DNA from 4 places in the Bradyrhizobium sp. Unk1 genome. Region 2 is predicted to be linked to each of the others. Evidence: riboswitches for the same ligand, from Rfam matches in the RefSeq annotation. Region 2 holds a riboswitch; each other region holds the start of a gene.
The links. A riboswitch is a leader RNA that binds a small molecule or an ion and turns the genes downstream of it on or off. The one in region 2 is predicted to bind cobalamin.
Positions count from the first base shown of each region.

Region 1: another riboswitch for cobalamin. It lies ahead of AC5ZFO_RS01190 (DUF1636 family protein); the one in region 2 lies ahead of AC5ZFO_RS11960 (TonB-dependent receptor plug domain-containing protein).
Region 3: another riboswitch for cobalamin. It lies ahead of AC5ZFO_RS43735 (TonB-dependent receptor); the one in region 2 lies ahead of AC5ZFO_RS11960 (TonB-dependent receptor plug domain-containing protein).
Region 4: another riboswitch for cobalamin. It lies ahead of AC5ZFO_RS46115 (ribonucleoside-diphosphate reductase subunit alpha); the one in region 2 lies ahead of AC5ZFO_RS11960 (TonB-dependent receptor plug domain-containing protein).

Region 1 is NZ_JCAMOP010000001.1:277,122-281,915, forward strand. Features, by position in the region: gene cobN (cobaltochelatase subunit CobN) at 1-322, opposite strand, end outside; gene cobW (cobalamin biosynthesis protein CobW) at 322-1,371, opposite strand; gene AC5ZFO_RS01190 (DUF1636 family protein) at 1,368-1,742, opposite strand; cobalamin riboswitch at 1,839-2,060, opposite strand; gene cobO (cob(I)yrinic acid a,c-diamide adenosyltransferase) at 2,101-2,736, shown strand; gene AC5ZFO_RS01200 (cobyric acid synthase) at 2,742-4,190, shown strand; gene cobD (threonine-phosphate decarboxylase CobD) at 4,179-4,794, opposite strand, start outside.
Region 2 is NZ_JCAMOP010000007.1:282,193-286,986, reverse strand. Features, by position in the region: gene AC5ZFO_RS11960 (TonB-dependent receptor plug domain-containing protein) at 1-1,448, opposite strand, end outside; cobalamin riboswitch at 1,563-1,776, opposite strand; gene AC5ZFO_RS11955 (hypothetical protein) at 1,852-2,073, opposite strand; gene AC5ZFO_RS11950 (hypothetical protein) at 2,202-2,459, opposite strand; gene AC5ZFO_RS11945 (hypothetical protein) at 2,564-2,776, opposite strand; gene AC5ZFO_RS11940 (hypothetical protein) at 2,929-3,165, opposite strand; gene AC5ZFO_RS11935 (adenylate/guanylate cyclase domain-containing protein) at 3,232-4,794, opposite strand, start outside.
Region 3 is NZ_JCAMOP010000065.1:8,688-13,481, forward strand. Features, by position in the region: gene AC5ZFO_RS43720 (efflux RND transporter periplasmic adaptor subunit) at 1-1,131, opposite strand, end outside; gene AC5ZFO_RS43725 (FixH family protein) at 1,216-1,608, opposite strand; gene AC5ZFO_RS43730 (hypothetical protein) at 1,711-2,076, opposite strand; cobalamin riboswitch at 2,307-2,514, shown strand; gene AC5ZFO_RS43735 (TonB-dependent receptor) at 2,679-4,794, shown strand, end outside.
Region 4 is NZ_JCAMOP010000091.1:4,888-9,681, forward strand. Features, by position in the region: gene AC5ZFO_RS46100 (ribonucleotide-diphosphate reductase subunit beta) at 1-54, opposite strand, end outside; gene AC5ZFO_RS46105 (hypothetical protein) at 45-206, opposite strand; partial or broken gene AC5ZFO_RS46110 (hypothetical protein) at 256-372, opposite strand; gene AC5ZFO_RS46115 (ribonucleoside-diphosphate reductase subunit alpha) at 320-1,984, opposite strand; cobalamin riboswitch at 2,091-2,305, opposite strand; partial or broken gene AC5ZFO_RS46120 (hypothetical protein) at 2,326-2,567, opposite strand; gene AC5ZFO_RS46125 (GNAT family N-acetyltransferase) at 2,979-3,389, shown strand; gene AC5ZFO_RS46130 (DUF3302 domain-containing protein) at 3,626-3,811, opposite strand; gene AC5ZFO_RS46135 (outer membrane protein) at 3,971-4,744, opposite strand.

The sequences.
Region 1 (4,794 bases), on a different contig from region 2:
TGCGGTCCTTCGCGAGCTGCTGCAGGGCCGCGAGCCCGTACTGCCAATAGGATTCACCGCCGATCAGGCGCACCAGGATGCCGCGTGCCTGCGACAGCGTGCGCTCGATATAGGTGTCGACCGACAACGGATGACGCAGCTCTGCGAGATTGGCGAGCCGCAGCGACGGCAGGCTGTTGCGGCCGCGCAGCCAGCCGGCCGCGAACGCGGCAAGGTCGGAATCCGAATACGAGAGCACCACGAGATCGGCCGGGTCCTGGCCGATGTCCCTTGGCGTCGCGGTCTCCTCGAGACCGCGGCTCTCGCGGAAGACGACGTGCATCAGATACCAGATCCCAAGAGACCAAGTCCTGCCTTGATCGCGGCCTCGTCGATATCGCCGTGCTCGCCGATCACGACGAGCTTTGACTGCCTGTGACCTGCGCCCCAGGGCTTGTCGAACTGGTGGCGCACGCGTTCGCCGACCGCTTGCAGCAACAGGCGCATCGGCTTGCCCGCAACCGCGATATAGCCCTTGACGCGCAGCACGTTCTGCTCGCGCGAAAGACGCTGCACCGACGCGACCAGTGCGTCGATGTCGCTGACCTCCGGAAGATCGATCACGACGGAGGCGAAATCGTCGTGCTCGTGATCCTCCTCGCCGTCGTGATGCGAGGGGCGCGCGGCGAGATCGTTCTCTGCGGCAGCGCCGAGGCCGAGGATGACACGCGCATCGATCGCGCCATCGGTGACGGATAGCATCGGCACCCGGCGCGGCATCTCGGCGGTGATGGCGGCCTTGGCGGCTTCGATCCCTGCCGCGCCCGCAAGATCGGCCTTGGTCAGCAGCACGATGTCGGCGCAGGCGATCTGGTCCTCGAACACTTCCGACAGCGGCGTCTCGTGATCGAGATTTTCATCCGCGGCGCGCTGCGCCTCCACCGCAGCCGGGTCCGGCGCAAAACGGCCGGCGGCAACAGCCTCGGCATCGGCCAGCGCGATCACGCCGTCGACCGTGATGCGCGAACGGATCTCCGGCCAGTCGAACGCCTTCAGGAGTGGCTTCGGCAACGCAAGCCCCGAGGTCTCGATCAGGATGTGATCGGGCCGCACCGGCCGCGCCAGGAGCTTTTCCATGGTTGGAATGAAATCGTCCGCAACGGTGCAGCAGATGCAGCCATTGGCGAGCTCGACGATGTTCTCCTCCGGGCAATTCGCATCGGCGCAGGATTTCAGGATCTCGCCGTCGACACCTTCGCTGCCGAACTCGTTGACGAGCACGGCGAGCTTCTTGCCGTCAGGGTTTGCGAGCAGATGCTGGATCAGCGTGGTCTTGCCGGAGCCGAGAAAACCCGTGACCACCGTCACAGGGACTTTTGCGAGCGAGTTCATTCGGCGGCCTCCGGCAACACGGCAATGGGGGGAATGCGGGCAAGCGACTGCTTGCGGAAGATTTCGGGACGGCTGCGCCAGGGCACGAGGCCATCGGGCGCGGCGGCATAGGCCGCAGCACCCGCGACCACGTCGCTCGCATGGGCCTCTGACAGACGGCCATAGACATAGGACCAGCGGCCGGGCGCGCTGAGCGCAACCGAGCAGCCCTGGCTGCATGCCGACAGGCATTCGACGGGAACCACATTGACGCCCTCGGGCACGCCGGCGTCGAGGATCGCACCATGCAGGCGCTTGCCGGGCGTCGTCTCACCCTCGTCGAGCGTCTGGCCGGCACGGCAGGTAATACAGACGTGAAGTGTGACGGTCATCGCCTCTTCCAGGATAAACAGCGGGAGGCGAAGAGGCACACGGACCATTCCCCCGAAGGTCCGTTTCCCCGTCGCGGAACACCCCGTCCGCCGGTCCAAAACTCGTCCGCGCTGGCAGGTCTCCCGGCTTGCGGAGCAGGGCTTTTGGCCCTTCGATCCCCGCCTTCCCGATCCCCTGGGGGATCAGTGGCTTCGGGCATCTCTCCGGTCACGGTCGCGGGGGCGGCTGCAGTTTGGACCCGAATCTTGTCGATTCGGACCCTATCGCATTCCCTCTTCGCCTGTCATAGGACAGGAACCAACGCCGGGCCACCATTTGCCCCCGGCCGCCTCTTGTCAAGCCGAAGGACCAGGTCCGATGACGCCTGAACCGGATACCCAAACGGCCGAGGAAACCGACGCCCGCCACGCCGCGAAAATGGCGAAAATCAAGGTCGCCCGCGACAAGATCATGGCGACCAAGAGCGGCGAGAAGGGCCTCATCATCGTCCACACCGGCGCCGGCAAGGGCAAGTCCTCCTCCGCCTTCGGCATGATCGTCCGCTGTGTCGCCCATGGCTTCCCCTGCGCGGTCGTGCAGTTCATCAAGGGCGCCTGGGACACCGGCGAGCGGCGCCTGCTCACCGGCCATTTCGGCGAGCTCTGCCAGTTCCATGCGATGGGCGAAGGTTTCACCTGGGAGACGCAGGACCGCGCCCGCGACATCGCCGCAGCGCAGGCCGGCTGGGCGAAGGCCAAGGAGCTGATATCAGATTCCAATCTGCGCATGGTCGTGCTCGACGAGATCAACATCGCGCTGCGCTACGACTATCTCGACATCGCCGAGGTCGTCGAGTTCCTGAAAACGCAGAAGCCGCCGATGACGCATGTCGTGCTCACCGGGCGCAACGCCAAGGACGAGCTGATCGAGATCGCCGATCTCGTCACCGAGATGACGCTGGTCAAGCACCCCTTCCGCTCCGGCATCAAGGCCCAGGCCGGCGTCGAGTTCTGAATTCGATGGCGCGCGCATTGATGATCCAGGGGGCCGGCTCGGACGTGGGCAAATCGCTCATCGTCGCCGGCCTCGCCCGCGCCTTCACGCGGCGCGGCCTGCGCGTGCTGCCCTTCAAGCCGCAGAACATGTCGAACAACGCGGCCGTCACTGTCGACGGCGGCGAGATCGGTCGCGCGCAGGCGCTTCAGGCGCTGGCCGCCGGCGTCGAGCCGCACACCGACATGAACCCGGTGCTGCTGAAGCCGGAGACCGACGTCGGCGCACAAATCATCGTCCAGGGAAAGCGCATCGCGACCGCGCGGGCGCGTGAATATGGGGCGATGAAGCCCTCGCTGATGGGCGCGGTGCTGGAGAGTTTCGAGCGGCTGAAGGCACGCTCTGATCTGGTGCTGGTGGAAGGCGCCGGCAGCCCGGCCGAAGTGAACCTGCGCAAGGCCGACATCGCCAATATGGGCTTTGCGCGCAAGGCCGACGTGCCGGTCGTGCTGGTCGGCGACATCGACCGTGGCGGCGTCATCGCCCAGCTCGTCGGCATCAAGACGGTGATCGACCCCGACGATGCCGCGATGATCGAGGGTTTTGTCATCAACAAGTTCCGCGGCGACCCCTCGCTGTTCGATGACGGCTACAAGCTGATCGAGCAGAAGACCGCGTGGCGCGGCCTTGGCGTGCTGCCCTGGTTCGCGCGCGCCGGCGAGCTGCCGGCCGAGGACGCGCTGGGCCTGAGCGATGCGCGCAAGCCGGGCCAGTGCAAGATCGCCTGCCTCGCGCTGTCGCGGATCGCCAATTTCGATGATCTCGATCCGCTGAAGCTCGAGCCTGGCGTCGATCTCGTGATGGTGCGCCCCGGCGAAGCCATCCCCGGCGATATCAGCCTCGTCATCATCCCCGGCTCCAAATCCACCCGCGGCGATCTCGCCTTCCTGCGCGCGCAGGGCTGGGACATCGATCTCCTGGCGCATCACCGCCGCGGCGGCCATGTGCTTGGCCTCTGCGGCGGCTATCAGATGCTCGGGCGCAGCGTGGCCGACCCTGACGGCATCGAAGGCCCTGCCGGCGACACGCCGGGTCTCGGACTTCTGGATGTTGAGACAATGATGAGCCCGCAGAAGACGCTGACGCGCGTCGCGGCCGTGCACGCCGCCACGGACCAGCCGATCGAGGCCTACGAGATCCACATTGGCCGCACCGACGGGCCGGATCGCGCGCGCCCGTTTGCGAAGCTGAACGGCGGGCCCGAAGGCGCGATCTCGCGCGATGGCCGCGTGCAGGGCAGCTATCTGCACGGCCTGTTCACGTCGGACGATTTCCGCAAGGCGTATCTCGCAAAGCTCGATATTCCCGCCGGCGACGAGCCTTATCATGCCAGGGTCGAGAGCGCGCTCGATGCCCTCGCGGATCATATCGAACAGCATCTCGACGTCGAAGGCCTGCTCGCGCTAGCGCGCTAGCGCCTCGGCAAGGCGCGTCCATTCGGCTTCGCTGCCGGGAAGCCCGAGGCGCAGCCATGCCGGCTCTTTCGCGAACACACGCGACCAGATCTGGCTACGCGCCAGTTTCTCCTGCACAGCAAGCGCATCAGGCGTCTCGTAGAGACGAAACAGCGGCGCTCCACCGACGAGCCGCCGGCCTTGCGACTGTACGATGTCGTCGAGGCGGGCACAGTCGCGCGCAAGCCGCGCGGAGGTGGCCTCGGCCCAGGCGTCGTCACGCAAGGCGCGGCAGCCGATCGCGATCGCCGCGCCCGAGACCGGCCATGGACCTGACGCCGCCGCGAGCTTCGCGATATCGGTCGCATGGCCTAGCGCAAACCCAAGCCGCAGGCCGGCAAGACCATAAAACTTTCCGAACGAGCGCAGGACCAGCAGTCCAGGCTGATCCGCTCCGGCTGCGAGCGACAGCTGCGGGGCAGCATCAGCAAAACTCTCGTCGATGACGAGACGGCCGACGCGCGGCAGCAGCCCCAGCAAATCCTTTGGCGCAAAGCGCCGGCCATCGGGATTGTTGGGATTGACAACGATTGCGAGGTTCGCGCCCGCCAGCGCGTCGAGCTCG
Region 2 (4,794 bases):
TAGCTACCCTTGAACTTCGTATCCGTGACCGGCACGATCACGGCAGACGCCAGACGAAAGGTCGGATGCTCTCCAAACCGCTCGTTGTCGTCCTGCCGGACGTTGGCCGTGAAGAAGACGCGATCCCGGAACTGGGACTGCAGCTCCATATATCCGGCCTTGTTGACGTTTTGCGCCGAGACCGTCGCCGTTTGCAGTGTTTCGGTCTCATGCTCCGCACCAATGATGACATTGTTGTTGGGCGCGAGCTGGGTCGTGGTGTGCCAATCATACTTGACGCGATCGCCGGTCGTGATCGTGGGCATCACGTCGCCGGGCGAGACGTTGTGGTTCCAGTGGTTGGTGTAGTTGACGCCGAAATAGCTTTTCATCCGGTCGTCGAGAGCGGACCAAACCGCCTCCCCGCGCGTGAAGAGCTGGTGCACCGTCTGCGTGCTTTGCGCGGCCGCGGGAAAGCTCGCGAATGCGACGGGATCGAAGGTGTCTCCGGTAAAGCGCAGGGTGGCGTCAGTGTAACGCGCGACGCCGTTGAGCGTCAGGTTTTCGGTCAGTTCGGCGCCAAGCTTCGTCGAATAGGTCATGTTGTCGTAATAGTTGCCGATCGCCTTCTGCCCCGGCGGCAGCAATTCGACCGGCGTCACCGGCACGTCGTTCGCGCGGAAATGCGCGACGTTGAAGGCATAGTTGAAGTGGTCCTGTGAACCGCTCAGGCCTGCGGTTTGATTGAACGTTCCGAACGAGCCTCCCTCGACCGAGCCGGTCGCGCGAGCGGGACCGTCACCCTTCTTCGTTACGACGGAGATCACGCCACCCAGCGCATCTGCGCCGTAGAGACCGCTCTGCGGGCCGCGCAAAACCTCGATCTGCTGAATGTCGGAGGTGAGCAACTGGCCGAAATCGAACGAACGGTTCGGGTTGCCGGGATCGCTGACGTCGATGCCGTCGATCAGGACCTTGGTATGGTTGGAATTCGTTCCGCGCATGAAGATCGACGTCTGTCCGCCGGGACCGCCGGTCTGCACGAGGTTGAGGCCGGGAACCGCGCTCAGCGCATCGGATGCGGTCCGGCGCTGATCGCGCTCGATGTCTCTGGCGGTCAGAACGGTCACCGAGCTCGCAACCAGATTGGTCGGCGTGACAACGCCCGTCGGACTGACGACGACCGTCGGAAACAGGTTGGCGGCGGATACGCCGGCAACAGGGGGCGACGCCGGCAACAGCTCGGGTTTCGGCATGCGAGCCACGCGCCGCTGCTCGGGCTGGTCGGGCGCACGCCGCGCGACTTGCGGCTTCGTCGCACGTTCGGTCGGCGCAACCTCGACCGGCGGCAGCAGATCGGGCGATGCCGATTGCTGGGCCTGGGCAATGGACAGATCGAGCGAATACAGGGAAACGAACGCGACAAGGCCGGCGCAGAAGCGCCTGGCGGCAAAGACAATACGGGACACTCTTGTAACCTCGGTATGACGTCAGTGGCACGTCACAGCGAACGAGGTTTCACGGCGGAGCGATCGATTGCTCCGGTGAAGCTAATGTCTGTACTCCCCGACCGACATCTTCGCGTGTGACCACGGCTGACGGCAGGTCTCCTGGCTCGCGGGTCGTTACCTTACGTCGCCTTCCCAGGACCGAGATTCCCAGTGGCACATGACGAAAGATTCACCGCTTACAGTTGCGGGGGCAGCCGTGGCGTTGAGAATATCCCGGTATCGGGAAAACCTCGCACCACGTTCCCTTTTGATCTCCGTGAGGAGAACCGTCACCGGCCAATCTACGGGGCGGGCACGCGGAGAGTCAATCGGACGGTTGCATCACGGTCAGCGCGCCGCACCGGAGATTGAGCTGGCGCAATCAGGCCGGCTCCCGCTCCGAACGCGTCCTGATCATCGCCCGCTCGCCGGCATCGACGAGTTGGCCGATGCCGGTGCGGCCCGTGAGCGCGCAGCGGATGATGTTCTCGGCAACGGACCTGCGAAAGCAATGGTCCTCGCCGACCGGGCGATTGCGGCAGACCCGATCCAGCGCCAGCTTCATGTTGATCCGGGTGCGGGTGTCGAAATGCTCGCTGATCATTCGCAGGGCCTCGATGCGTTGATGTCGGAGCGGAAACGCGTGGGCGTAGGCCGGGTTCCAAAACCAGACCGCGCAGGGCGTTGCGCAGAGCTGACTAGGCCCGCCCTCTTGGTCTTGTGACGGGCGGGCTACGCCCGACCTCTTGGCCGCTGGGCCTGAGCCCAGGCCGCGGTGACGTCGCGCAGCGGAGCATCGCTCCGCCGGATCGGGGTCAGCTCACCGGAGGCCGAGATGATGGCGGTCTCCTCGCGGCGGCAGCGCGAGCATACGAAGCGGACCTCATGCGGCGACGCCGACCAGCTCGAACGTTTGACGTTGGCCGCCATCGGCCATGCATCGCAATGCGAGCACGACACCAGGAACCGACCGGGATCGAGCATACCCATTCCATAGGACTCCGCGTCCTGCCTGCCGCTTCAATGACTAACCCATGTGAATCGTTCCGGTGCCCGAGCACCGTCAGCCCGTCAGCTCCAGGCAGCGTCGCCGCTCAGTGGGCGCCCTTGAGGGTGCATGACGTGGAGCAGGTAACGGTGTTGCCGTGGTCGCACGCCTTGCAGGCGGCGACGCATTGGTTCATGTCGCGGGGATTGTAGGAGCTGTAGCTCCGCATCGCGCAGACCGGGGTCGAGCCGGTGATGTCCTGCTCCTGGTTGCAGGCGGCCGTCATGAGCGCGAAGATGAGGACTGCGACAAGGCGCATGGGATTGCCCTGGTAAGGAGCGGCAAAGCGACGTCAGCGAGATGCGCCGCACCGCAACGGATCTCGACATTCCCACCGCGAGCAATCATGGATCGTGACGCTCGCATCCCGAAGGATGCCCGCCAAACATTAAGAACGGATTGCAGCAGGCGTCAGGCCGCAGCCTTGGTCGCGATCACCTTCCGCATATCCACCGCCAGCTGACGATACTGCTCCGAGAGTCTCAGATAGAACTCGCGCTTGGTGCTGTCGGTGGCGAGCTTGGCAATCAGCTCGCATTCGGCGGTGAGCGTCTCGAACCGTTCCAGCCTGTCATGAAGTTCTGTCATCGGCGTGTCCCCGTCAAACGCCTCAAGGGACGACAAACCTAAGCCTGAGAAATAGGTCACGGCGAACATCGTTATCGAGTAGAAGCGTTTTTTCCGGCGAGGCCGGTGCCGGCCCGGCAACGACGGCTATTTCTGCTCCAGCCGCCAGGCGCCGTCCCAATTGGCGTCCGGCGGATTGGCCTCGAACTGCGCGATGCGGCCGAGCAGCGTGCGCGAGGGGCCGTCGCCGGGCACCGCTTCGAGCGCTGCATTGAACGCGGCGCGAGCCTCGTGGAAGCGCTGCGCGCGGTAGGCGGCGAGGCCTTCGGCGTAGCGCGCGCGCAGGCTCTCCTGCGGGACGCTGAGCCCGTGCGCCTTGCTCATCACCTCGAAAATGGCCTGCGGCGCGCTCTGGCCGGCCACTGCGAGACGATCGATCTCGCGCAGCTCGAGGTTAGAGCCGATCGCGTCCGCCGTCGCCTGCGCGATCAGGATCCGCGTGCCGTAGATCTTGTTGACCAGTTCGAGCCGCGAAGCGAGGTTCACGGCATCGCCCATCACGGTGAAGCTCATCATCAGCTCGGAGCCGATGCTGCCGGTCAGGACCTCGCCGGTGGCAATCCCGATGCGCAGATCGCAAGGGCCTGGCATGGCGCGGATACCGAGCAGGTCAGGCAATTGCTTCTGCAACGCCGGCACCTCATCGGCCATGTCGATGGCGGCGTAGCAGGCGAACAGCGCCGGCTCGTCCTCCTCGATGAAGGGAGGCCCCCAATAGGCCATGATGGCATCGCCGATATATTTATCGATAACGCCGCGATGGCTCCGGATCGGCGCGGACATCACCGTGAAATAGTGGTTCATGACCTTGACGAGGCCGCGCGGGGTCATGCCCTCGCTCATCGAGGTGAAGCCGCTCATGTCGGAGAACATGATGGTCATCACCCGGCGCTGGCCGTCGATGGCGACCTCCGGGCGGTCGATCAGCCCCTGCGCCACCTTGGGATCGATGTAGCGGCCAAAGGTCTCGCGGATCCGCTCGTTGTGCCGCAGCTGCTCGATCATGCGATTGAAGGCGGCGGCGAGTTCGCCGATCTCGTCCTGGGTCGAGACCGTGATGGTCTTGTCGAAGCGGCCCGCCTCGACCTCGCGGGTGCCGGCGAGCAACAGCCGCACCGGCCGTGTGATGCCGCTGGAGACGAGGAGCGCGAAAGCAAATCCGACGATCGCCGCGAGCAATGTCACGACACCCGAAATGATGATCGCCTGCCGCTGGCGACTGATCACCGTTGCTGTGCTGGCGAAGACCTGCTTGAGCATGTCGGCGCGGATCGCATCGATCTTCTGGTTGAACTGGTCGCGTATGGTGTCGAGATGCTCCAGCGTGCCGCGCGCCTCCGTCATCTGTTTGGCGTCGACCTCCTTGAGCAGCTTGGCGTGATCCTCGTTCATCGCCTGCCGCAGCTCGGTGAGGACGGTTTCGATGCGGGTCTCGATCCGCGCCAGCCCGGCATTGTCGGAAGGCGTCCTCTTGTCGTCGATGATCGCGTTGATGTGCGCGCGCGCGGCCTCGGCCTCCTCGTCGATCTTCCGATCGGCCTCCTCGAATTCGCGCAGGCGCGCCGCGTAGGCCTCCTCCTCCGAGGGCGCCTGCATCTTCATCATGACCATCCGCCGCAGCGCCACCGACCGCTCCAGCGAGCGGATGTT
Region 3 (4,794 bases), on a different contig from region 2:
CGTGTCGATGTCGGCATCGACGTACATGTCGGGCAGCAGCACCGCGTCCGGATTGGCAAGCTCGATCCTGATGCGAACGGTTCGCGTGTCGCGGTTCACCTGCGGATAAACGACGGCGATTGTCCCGGTGAAGCTTCGGCCGTGGAAACTGCGCGCGCGCACCGCGACTGACTGCCCCACCGCGATGTTGCCGAGATCGCGCTCGGCCACGTCGACCAGCGCCCAGACGACCGAGGTGTCCGCGATCCGGAACAGCACGTCGCCGGGATTGGCCCGCATACCTTCGATCGCGTTGCGTTCGAGCACGACCCCGTCGCGCGGCGCAGACCAGCGTATGGCGACGGGCGCGGTGTGCGTCTTGTCCATCTCCGCGATGACGGACTCGGGAACGTCGAGATTGACCAGCCGCTGTCGCGAGCCGCGACCGTACATCTCGACACCGCCGACCGTCTTGGAGGTGATCGTCGCGAGATATTCCGCAGCCGCGGACGCCACGGCCGAACTGTAGATTTCCATCAGCGGCTGGCCGGCCTTCACGCGCGTGCCGGTGGTCACGTCGGCAACCTTCTGCACGAAGCTTTCGGCGCGCATCGCGATCACCGACACGCGGCGTTCATCGAGCTGGATCGTGCCGGGCGCCTTCACCGAGACCCGGATCGAGCGCCGCGCGACGGGCTCGGACTTCACGCCCGCGCGCTGGATCTTGCCGGGCGACAGCTTCACGGTGCCGTCGTCGGTGTCGTCGCCTTCGTAAACGGCGACATAGTCCATCCCCATCGGATCCTTCTTTGGGACGGTCGACGTATCGGGCAGCCCCATGGGATTGCGGTAGTAAAGGATTTTTCGCGGCGAAGCCGCCTGCGCCTTCGGCAGCGCCGGCGCGACGGCCGCTCCATCGTCGTCGTAGACCGGCAGATAGTCCCGCGCGCGGTCGTCCTTCTTCGGACCCGCAGACCAGAGCGGTGCACCACTTGGATCGCGGTAGTAGAGCGGCGTTCGCTCCGCGGCAGCCGCAGCCGACGTCATGTCGGCCTCGGCGAGCCAGCCCGCACCGTTCGAATGCCAGTAGTAACCGGCCAGGACCAGGCCACCGCCCAGCGCAAGAGCCGTCAGGAGACGCAGCGTTTTCATGTCGTGTATCCGCGCGCCCGGGAGCGCGCGTCCGTGTGAAGGAAAAAGGGGAATGTCGGGCGCCGCCGGGCAGCGCCCGAACGCTCACTTGATCGCCGTGACGATCACCTTGCCGGTGACGGTCTCCGGTTCGCCCTGCACCTTCACGGACAGCGTCATCTGGTAGCGGCCGGCCATCGGCAGGTCCGTCTTGAAGGCGTACACACCCGGCTCCCTGGACGGCAGCGGCGCGACCGCCGATTCCATCTCGGCCATCCCGTCCGGGGCCATGTCGAGGCGGGTCTTGAAGATGACCGCATCCGGTATCGGCTTGCCGGTCTGCTTGTTCGTCAGGCGAACGGCGAGCGTGACGTCTTCGCCCTTCTTCATCTGCGGAGTGACGGGCTCGAAGGCGTAGTCGCCCGCGCCCGCCATCGCGGTGGAAGCGGCAAGCGAAAGGGTGGCGGCGAGAGCCGCGGTGCTGATTTTGGAAAGCATTGTCCTGTCCTCATGAATTGATCTTTCGCCGTGGCGCGTGAAGCGCGCACGTCAGTCGTCGTCGCGAGCAGGCATGCCGCTCGCGTCTCGGGCTTTGCGAGATCAGATTCGAGGAGGTCGGAAAGGAGGACTGCCGCCGCGGAAGGAAACGACCTGATCCGGGGGAATAACCATCGTGCTGGCCATGACGGCGAGACGTTCGAACGCCACGGGCCGGACATCACCGAGCGCGATGATCCCGCCAACGCAGCAGAAACCCATCCCGCACTTGTAGCCGTCGCTATGGGAGCCCGTTCCCTTCATGTCGGGACAACACTCGTCCATCGACATGTCGGCGTCGCCGCTCATGTGCATGGCCGTCTGCATGCCGTCCGACGACATTGCGAGGTTCGCCGCGGACGCGCCGACCGGCAGCATCGCCAGAGATATGGCGATGGCGACTGCCAGGATGGTACGGACGAACTGCATCAATATCGACTTGCCTTGTCGGGCCGGAACACGGCCTCAGTAGCATATTCGGACACCAAAGGCAGTCATTGATCGTGGTCAAGGGTACGTTACCCAGGCTCGTCCGGAGGCCGGTTGGACGTTTCGACGCGGTCCTTCGGACTATCGTGCAAAACAGCAACACAAGGCCACCATCGACCAACCGGCCCGTCCAACAGCCCGCGCGGATGTTGACGCGCTCACCCCCGGATGCCAGTTTCGTGATCGGTAGTGTCCGCAAGGACTCTTCAAGGGAATGCGGTGCGTCCACCTCAGTGGGCAATTCCGCGGCTGCCCCCGCAACTGTAGGCGGATAGTCGACGACCAAACGAACCACTGGAGCCCCGTTTGGGCCTCTGGGAAGGCGGTCGAAGGCGATGACCCGCGAGCCAGGAAACCTGCTGCCAGCCATGGTCACGCGCGAACGCATTGGGCGGGGTGCCCTGATGTCGGACAAGTAGCCGGTGCATCCGCCGCCTGGGGCGAAGGTGGATGACTAAGGCAACCGCGGTGACGGTTTGTTTGCGTCGCCGCAGAGCGTTGTCGTGCAAGATCTTCATTTCCGTGCTGGCGCGAGGCCAGCGTTGTCGCATGCTTTCCTGATTACTCTGCTCGCGTCGGTGTCCTTATCGTCCGCGGCGCTCGCGCAAAGCGCGGCGGAGGACAACCGCTCCAGGGAGGTCGGCCCGGTGATCGTGTCGCCGCCTGCGCCGCGACAGGCTCCTGCCGTCAGCCCCGGCACTCAGAAGCAGCGCGCGGCCCGGCGCGCCGCGGGACGCAATCGTGGCGCCCCTGCTGTCGCCGTTCCGGCCACGCAAGCTCCGAGCGGCCCGGTGCAGACGCCGCTGAACACGGCCGCCGTCACCGACGTCGGCTCCCGGCTCGGGATCACGGCGCGCGAGATGCCGGCGACCGTCGAGGTCATCAGTCATCAGACGATGCAGGACCTGGGCATCCGGACCACGACCGACATCGCCAAGGCTGCAGTCGGCGTCACCGGCGGCGATGCGCCCGGCGCGCCCGCCATCTTCTCGATGCGTGGCTTTTCCGGCGACCAGATCTCCACGCTCTACAACGGCATCCCGATCGGGCCGTCGACCATGACCGGCCGTCCCATGGACGTGGCTGGCCTCCAGCAGGTCGAGATCATCAAGGGACCGGACTCGCTGGTGGCGGGCCTCGGTGCGACCGGCGGCGCCATCAACTACGTGAACAAGGCGCCGCACACCGGACCAATCGTCAACGACGCCTTCACCTCCTACGATTCCTTCAACGGCTATCGCGCCGGTTACGGATCGGGCGGCAGCACGCTGATCAACGGCCTCGACTACCGCTTCGACATCAGCCATTTCAACAACAAGGGCTTTATCGACGACACCTATTCGAAGCTCAGCAACGTATCGGGCCAGCTGAACTATCGCGTCAACGAGAACCTGAAGATCTGGGGCGCGACCGAATACAGGCAGGACAACGACCGCTTCTACTGGGGAACGCCGCTCGTGCCGGCGAACGCGCCGGGCATCGTGCCGACGTACGGCATCGTGTCCGGCCTCTGGAGCAACTATTACCTCGGCGGCGGCACGCCGGTCCCGGTCACCATCGACGCGCGCACGCTGACCACGAACTACAATGTGCTCGACAATCACAGCGGCGCCAACGAGCTCTGGCTGCGCAGCGGCTTTCAATGGGACATCACCAACAACATCTCGCTGAAAAGCCAGGTCTATGGCTATGACGCCCACCGGCACTGGTTCAACAACGAGATCTCGTCGTTTGACCAGACCGTAGGCAATTTCGCAGGCGCGCAGAGCATCTACCGCGAGCGCCTGGCGCTCGATCACGCGCAGCGGCTCTACGGCAACATCACCGACCTCACCGTCAATTCCAACGTCGGCGGAATGGACAATCGCTTCGTCGCCACCGTGGCGGCGAGCAGCAACCAGTTCAACGTCTCGCAGGACACGCTGTTCTTCAATGACTACGTCGACCTCCTCAACCCGGATCGGGGGTTCTATGGCCCACGCGCCGACGAGAAAATCTACACCCATCTCGACACCGCCTCGCTGTCGTTCGAGGACCGGCTCAAGCTGACCTCGACCTTCGCGCTGATCGGCGGCATCCGTTTTGAGAATATCGAGCTGTCGCGGACCCGCTTCGACGAGAATGGCCTTCTGAAAGCCAACTATCCTTTCTCGAAGACGTTCAATCCGGTCACCGGACGCATCGGCTACACCTGGGACATCGCGCCCGGCGTGATGCTTTACAGCCAGTACGCGACGGCAGCCGACCCGACGGTGGCGAACATCTTCATCCTCAGGCCCACGACGCCGCTGCTGCTCACGACGTCGCGGACCTACGAGACCGGCGTGAAGCTGCTGTCGGCCGACAAGCGCGCGGAGGCCACGTTCTCGGCCTTCGACATCGAGCGCAAGAACGTCTACGTCCCGGAAAGCGGCATCCTCTTCAACGTCGCCGGCAAGATGGCCTCCAAGGGCGTCGAGATTGCCGCCGCGGTCAATCCGGTCGCCGGCCTGAAACTATGGGGCAACGTCGCCTTCGTGCAGTCGCGCTTCATCGACTTCACCTATGTCGACGGCAATGGTGACTTCCAGTCCTATTCGGGCAAGACGCCGCCCAACGTTCCCAACTTCATCGCCAACGCCGGCGCCTCCTATCGCTTCGATACGAAACTGCCGGTGG
Region 4 (4,794 bases), on a different contig from region 2:
CCCCTTGCCGATCAGCGTGCGCGGATCGACGGACGACAGATCGATCATTGACATGCGAGGCACTCCTCATAGTCGGTGCGCTGCGGCGCCGGCGTTGCCGTGTCATCCTCGGCAATCTTGCCGGCGAACGCCGCGCGCGAGATCGATATTGAACGGCAGTAGTAGAGGCTCTTCACCCCACGCTTCCATGCCGTCCAGTGCAGCATGTGGAAGGTCCCACTTATCGACGTCGGCCGGCAGATAGAGGTTGATCGACTGGCTCTGGCAAATGAATGGGGCGCGATCGGCGGCAAGCTCGACGATCCAGCGCTGGTCGACCTCAAAAGGCGGTGCGAAGGACCGCTTTCTCGTGCTCCGACAGGATGTCGAGATGGGCGACCGCCCCCTCGTGCGCGATGATCGACTGCCAGGTCGCCGAGGTGTCGGTGCCCTTGGCGGCCAGCACCTTGGCGAGATGCGGATTACGCACCGAGATGGCGCCGGATAGCGTCTTGTGGGTGTAGATGTTGGCCGGGATTGGCTCGGTGCAGGCGCTGGTGCCGCCGCAGATGATGCTTATCGAGGCGGTCGGCGCGATCGCCATCTTGTGGCTGAAGCGCGCCATCACGCCGCGTTCCAGGGCATCCGGGCACGGGCCACGCTCGCGAGCGAGCGCCACGGATGCCGCGTCGGCATCGCGACGGATTTGTCGGAACATGTTCAGATTGAACGACTTGGCCAGGACACTCTCCATCGGAATGCCCTTGGCCTGGAGAAACGAGTGGAAGCCCATGACGCCGAGGCCAACGGAGCGTTCGCGCAGGGCGGCGTAGCGGGCACGCTTCATGCCGTCCGGCGCCACTGTGATGAAGTGGGTGAGCACGTTGTCGAGGAGGCGCATGACGTCCTCGATGAAGCCGGGCTCCTTATTCCACTGGTCCCAGGTCTCGAGGTTGAGCGACGGCAGGCAGCACACCGCGGTGCGCTCCTCGTCGCGATGATCGATGCCGGTCGGCAGCGTAATCTCGCTGCACAGGTTGGAGGTCGAGACCTTGAGGCCGAGCTCGCGCTGGTGCTTGGGGAGCGCGCGGTTCACGGTGTCGATGAACAAGAGATAAGGCTCGCCCGTCTGCAGCCGGTTCTCAAGGATACGTTGCCACAGCTGGCGGGCATCGATCTCGCGGACGACCTCGTTAGTCTTCGGGCTGCGGAGAGCGAACGTGGTGCCGGCACCCACGGCACGCATGAACTCGTCGGTGACGTTGATGCCGTGATGTAGGTTGAGGCTCTTGCGGTTGAAGTCGCCGGACGCCTTGCGGATCTCGAGGAACTCCTCGATCTCGGGATGGTGGATATCGAGATAGACCGCCGCCGAGCCGCGCCGCAACGAGCCCTGGCTGATCGCCAGCGTCAGGCCGTCCATGACGTGGATGAACGGGATGATGCCCGAGGTGACGCCGCCCCTCACTTTCTCGCCGATCGAGCGAACATTCCCCCAGTAGGTGCCGATGCCGCCGCCGTTGGAGGCAAGCCAGACGTTCTCGTTCCAGGTGCCGACGATGCCTTCGAGCGAGTCCGACACCGAGTTAAGGAAGCACGAGATCGGCAGGCCGCGCGGGGGGGCGCCGTTGGAGAGCACCGGTGTGGCCGGCATGAACCACAGTCGAGACATCCCATCATACAGACGTTGGGCATGCGCAACATCGTCCGCGAAGGCGCAAGACACCCGGGCGAACATGTCCTGGAGGCTTTCGCCGGCGAGCAGATAACGGTCGGTCAGCGTCAGCTTGCCGAACGACGTCAGCAGGTTGTCGCGCGACCGATCGAGCGTGAGGTCAGACGGCCTTGGCGATGGCGCGAGGGGCCTTGGCAGCGGAGCCGGCGATGGCGGCGGCTGCACAAGACACAGTTCAGGCGTGGTAGGCTTGGCCTGCGCTGGGAGCGGCCGCACACTCGGCATCTCGATGAGATGACCATGCTGATCGAAATCGTAAGACGGCGACATCGGCAACCCCGCGATGTTTGAGGCTGGGGGGCCGTGCGGACGACTTGCGAGGAGACCGGGCAAATATCACCAGTTGCAAGCAACCCACCGGGGCACCCCGCCCGAGGACGTTCGTTCTGTCGCGGCAGGTCTCCTGGCTCGCGGGTCGCTGCGGCTGTCGGCCTTCCCAGCGCTGTCGCGCCAGTGACCATGATGACAACCGCTCGCCGCTTACAGTTGCGGGGGCAGCCTCGGAATAGCCGTTGCCGGCGCACTGGGTTCCCTCTTAGCTTCCATCCTACGAGATGCGGGAATGGAAGACCCGTGACGGGCTACATATAGGCGCCGCTCGCGGAGATTCGTCAAGGCGGCACCGTCAAGTTAACGAATTGGAGCAGCCCCAAGGTCGAGGTTCGGCGAGCGCTTGTCGTGGAGATCTCGCGCCAAGTCGCAAAGGCTCGCTCGCGCGAAGCACGACGGAAGTCGGCAGTGACGGCTCCGAGAGAGAGGATGTGGAAAAGGTTCGCGACCTGATCATGAACTGACAGAAAAGTTGAGCCTGACGGGACGATTTGAAACGCTTCATGATCCGATCGCGTCGCCTGTCACCCTTCCGGCGTTCGTGGTCTGGACTATCCCTTCACCCGGCGATGTCCGCTGTAGGTGCTTCCCGTCGAGTCTCTACTCCTCCCCCCTGGCAGGGGCTTGGCTCGGGATTGGCAATGAAGGTTTCCGCGACTTTGAGCAGTTCTGCTCCTCTTTCCCCAAGGGCCTCGAATCGGCCCATCTATACGGCGCATACGACCTCGGGACAAAAGGACTAGAGTCTGTTCCGCTCACGGATTGAGCAGCCGAGCGTCAGGGCGTGTACTGTTGCCCGCCAGCATTTGATGCTAGTGAACAGCGGTTAATAAATCACTGAAAGTGCATTGCATGCCTTGGCGAGCAATGGAGTGCGAAGATCTTCCATCTGTGAACGCGATCGTAGATCGCGTTCACCTCAATTACCCTGAGGATGAGGCCGTATTCTCGGAGCGGCTTCGGCTTTACCCCGCCGGATGCTTCGTGCTTGAGCGCGAGGCGATTGGTGCTGCTGGCTATATTTCATCCATCCTTGGCACTTCAAAAGCCACCCGCTCTCAATGTCCTTCTAAAATCCGTACCCGACGCCGCATCCACATATTATATCCACGATATCGCGCTATTGCCCGAGGCGCGGTCTGGCGGCGCAGCGTCCGAGGTTGTGCGCAAGCTGATTAGCCACGCTAGGCGCGCGCACCTTCCAAACGTTTCCCTGGTTGCTGTGAACGGCTCAACGAGGTTCTGGGAGAGGAATAGCTTCCAGACGCTGGAAGACCCGCAAGTGAACGAGAAGCTTGCTAGCTACGACGAGCAGGCCAAGTATATGGTTCATCGCTTCTCATGATATTTCTGTAGCGGCTGTTAGAACACTACCAACAAGTCGCATTGGGTTTGGGCATAGCCGCCCCAGAGACCGCGTTGCGCACTACGATGACCGAGCCCCGGGATGAGGAGACCGAGCAAGGCCGGCAGGCTGACCAGGGAAGGCGAAAGCTTCCAGAATACGTTGAACCGCAGCGATCTTGAAGAGGAATAGCAAGAGCAGCCGCACAACGAAAGTGTTGATGATCGGGACGCCCATCACGAGGCTCCCGTATTTCGAGGAGCCGGCACCTCGACATAGGCCCAGATGAAGGCGAGTGGGCAGAGGGCAAAGCCGAAGAACAAGGTAATCCAGCCCGCGGCGATCACCGCCTGAGCATAGGGATGGTTGCGCGTCTTTGCGATGTGCCCTCGTGCTTCACCTGAAGGAGGAAGAAAAATCAAGACTGCGAGACCAGCGCATCGTCTCCGCCTATTCCGATCCTTACGTAGTTTCTGGAAATGATCTAAAACAATGATTGCTAGCTTGAGATACGAGCAGCGCGCCAAGATTATCCGGCTGCCCGTCCCCCGTGTGAAGGAACGCTTCCGTTCTGGCGAAGATCAATATGTCGTGGCGACCGGGCCACCCCAGCGGTAGTTCACGCGGACCAAACCGATATCGACGTCCTGACCGATACGGGCAGTCCCCGCAAAAGCGCCCACCGGAACACCTACGATTCCTGTTGAAAAGAAGAAGTCTACGTCCCGATGCCCCATGAACAGGTGGTCGTACTCAACGCCGATGGACCAGTTCGGAGCGAAGCCAAATTCAAGGCCCGCTCCTACCGTGCCGCCCCAACGGGTTTCGCTGCCGTTGTCGATGGTCAGCCCAGTCGCAAAATCGGAGACCCGGTATTTGTCGCGGACAACCGCCGCGCCACCCTTCACATAAAGCAGCACGTTATTCCAGGCATAGCCGACTTGCCCCGTGAACAGGCCGAATGCATCAAGCTTGGATTCATCCTGGACGCCTGCAAAAGCAAGGTTCGCGTTGGAGCCCTTGAAATCGGCCCAATTGCCCTGCGCCTCCAGGCCGAACACCGAGTTCGCTATTTGCCAGCGATAGCCGATTTGACCGCCGACCGTGCCTCCCGTCGCATTATGGCACCCCATGGCAAAGGGCGGAGCGACGATCACGCCGCCGGCATTGAGCAGGTCCCAGCACTGATGCGCGGAGCCGCCGCCGCCATTGATGCCGATGTAGAAGCCGCTCCAATCATAGATTGGAATGACCGCCGGGGGCGCTTTGACGTAGGGTCGCGCGGCCAGATCAGCGGCAGAGGCAGGAGCGGCTAGTGCGATGAAGGCTACCGTGCCCAGCAGAACTTTTTTCATTCTCTAAACCCAGCTTCGTATCGACTTCCTTGACGGTGTATTAACGAGAA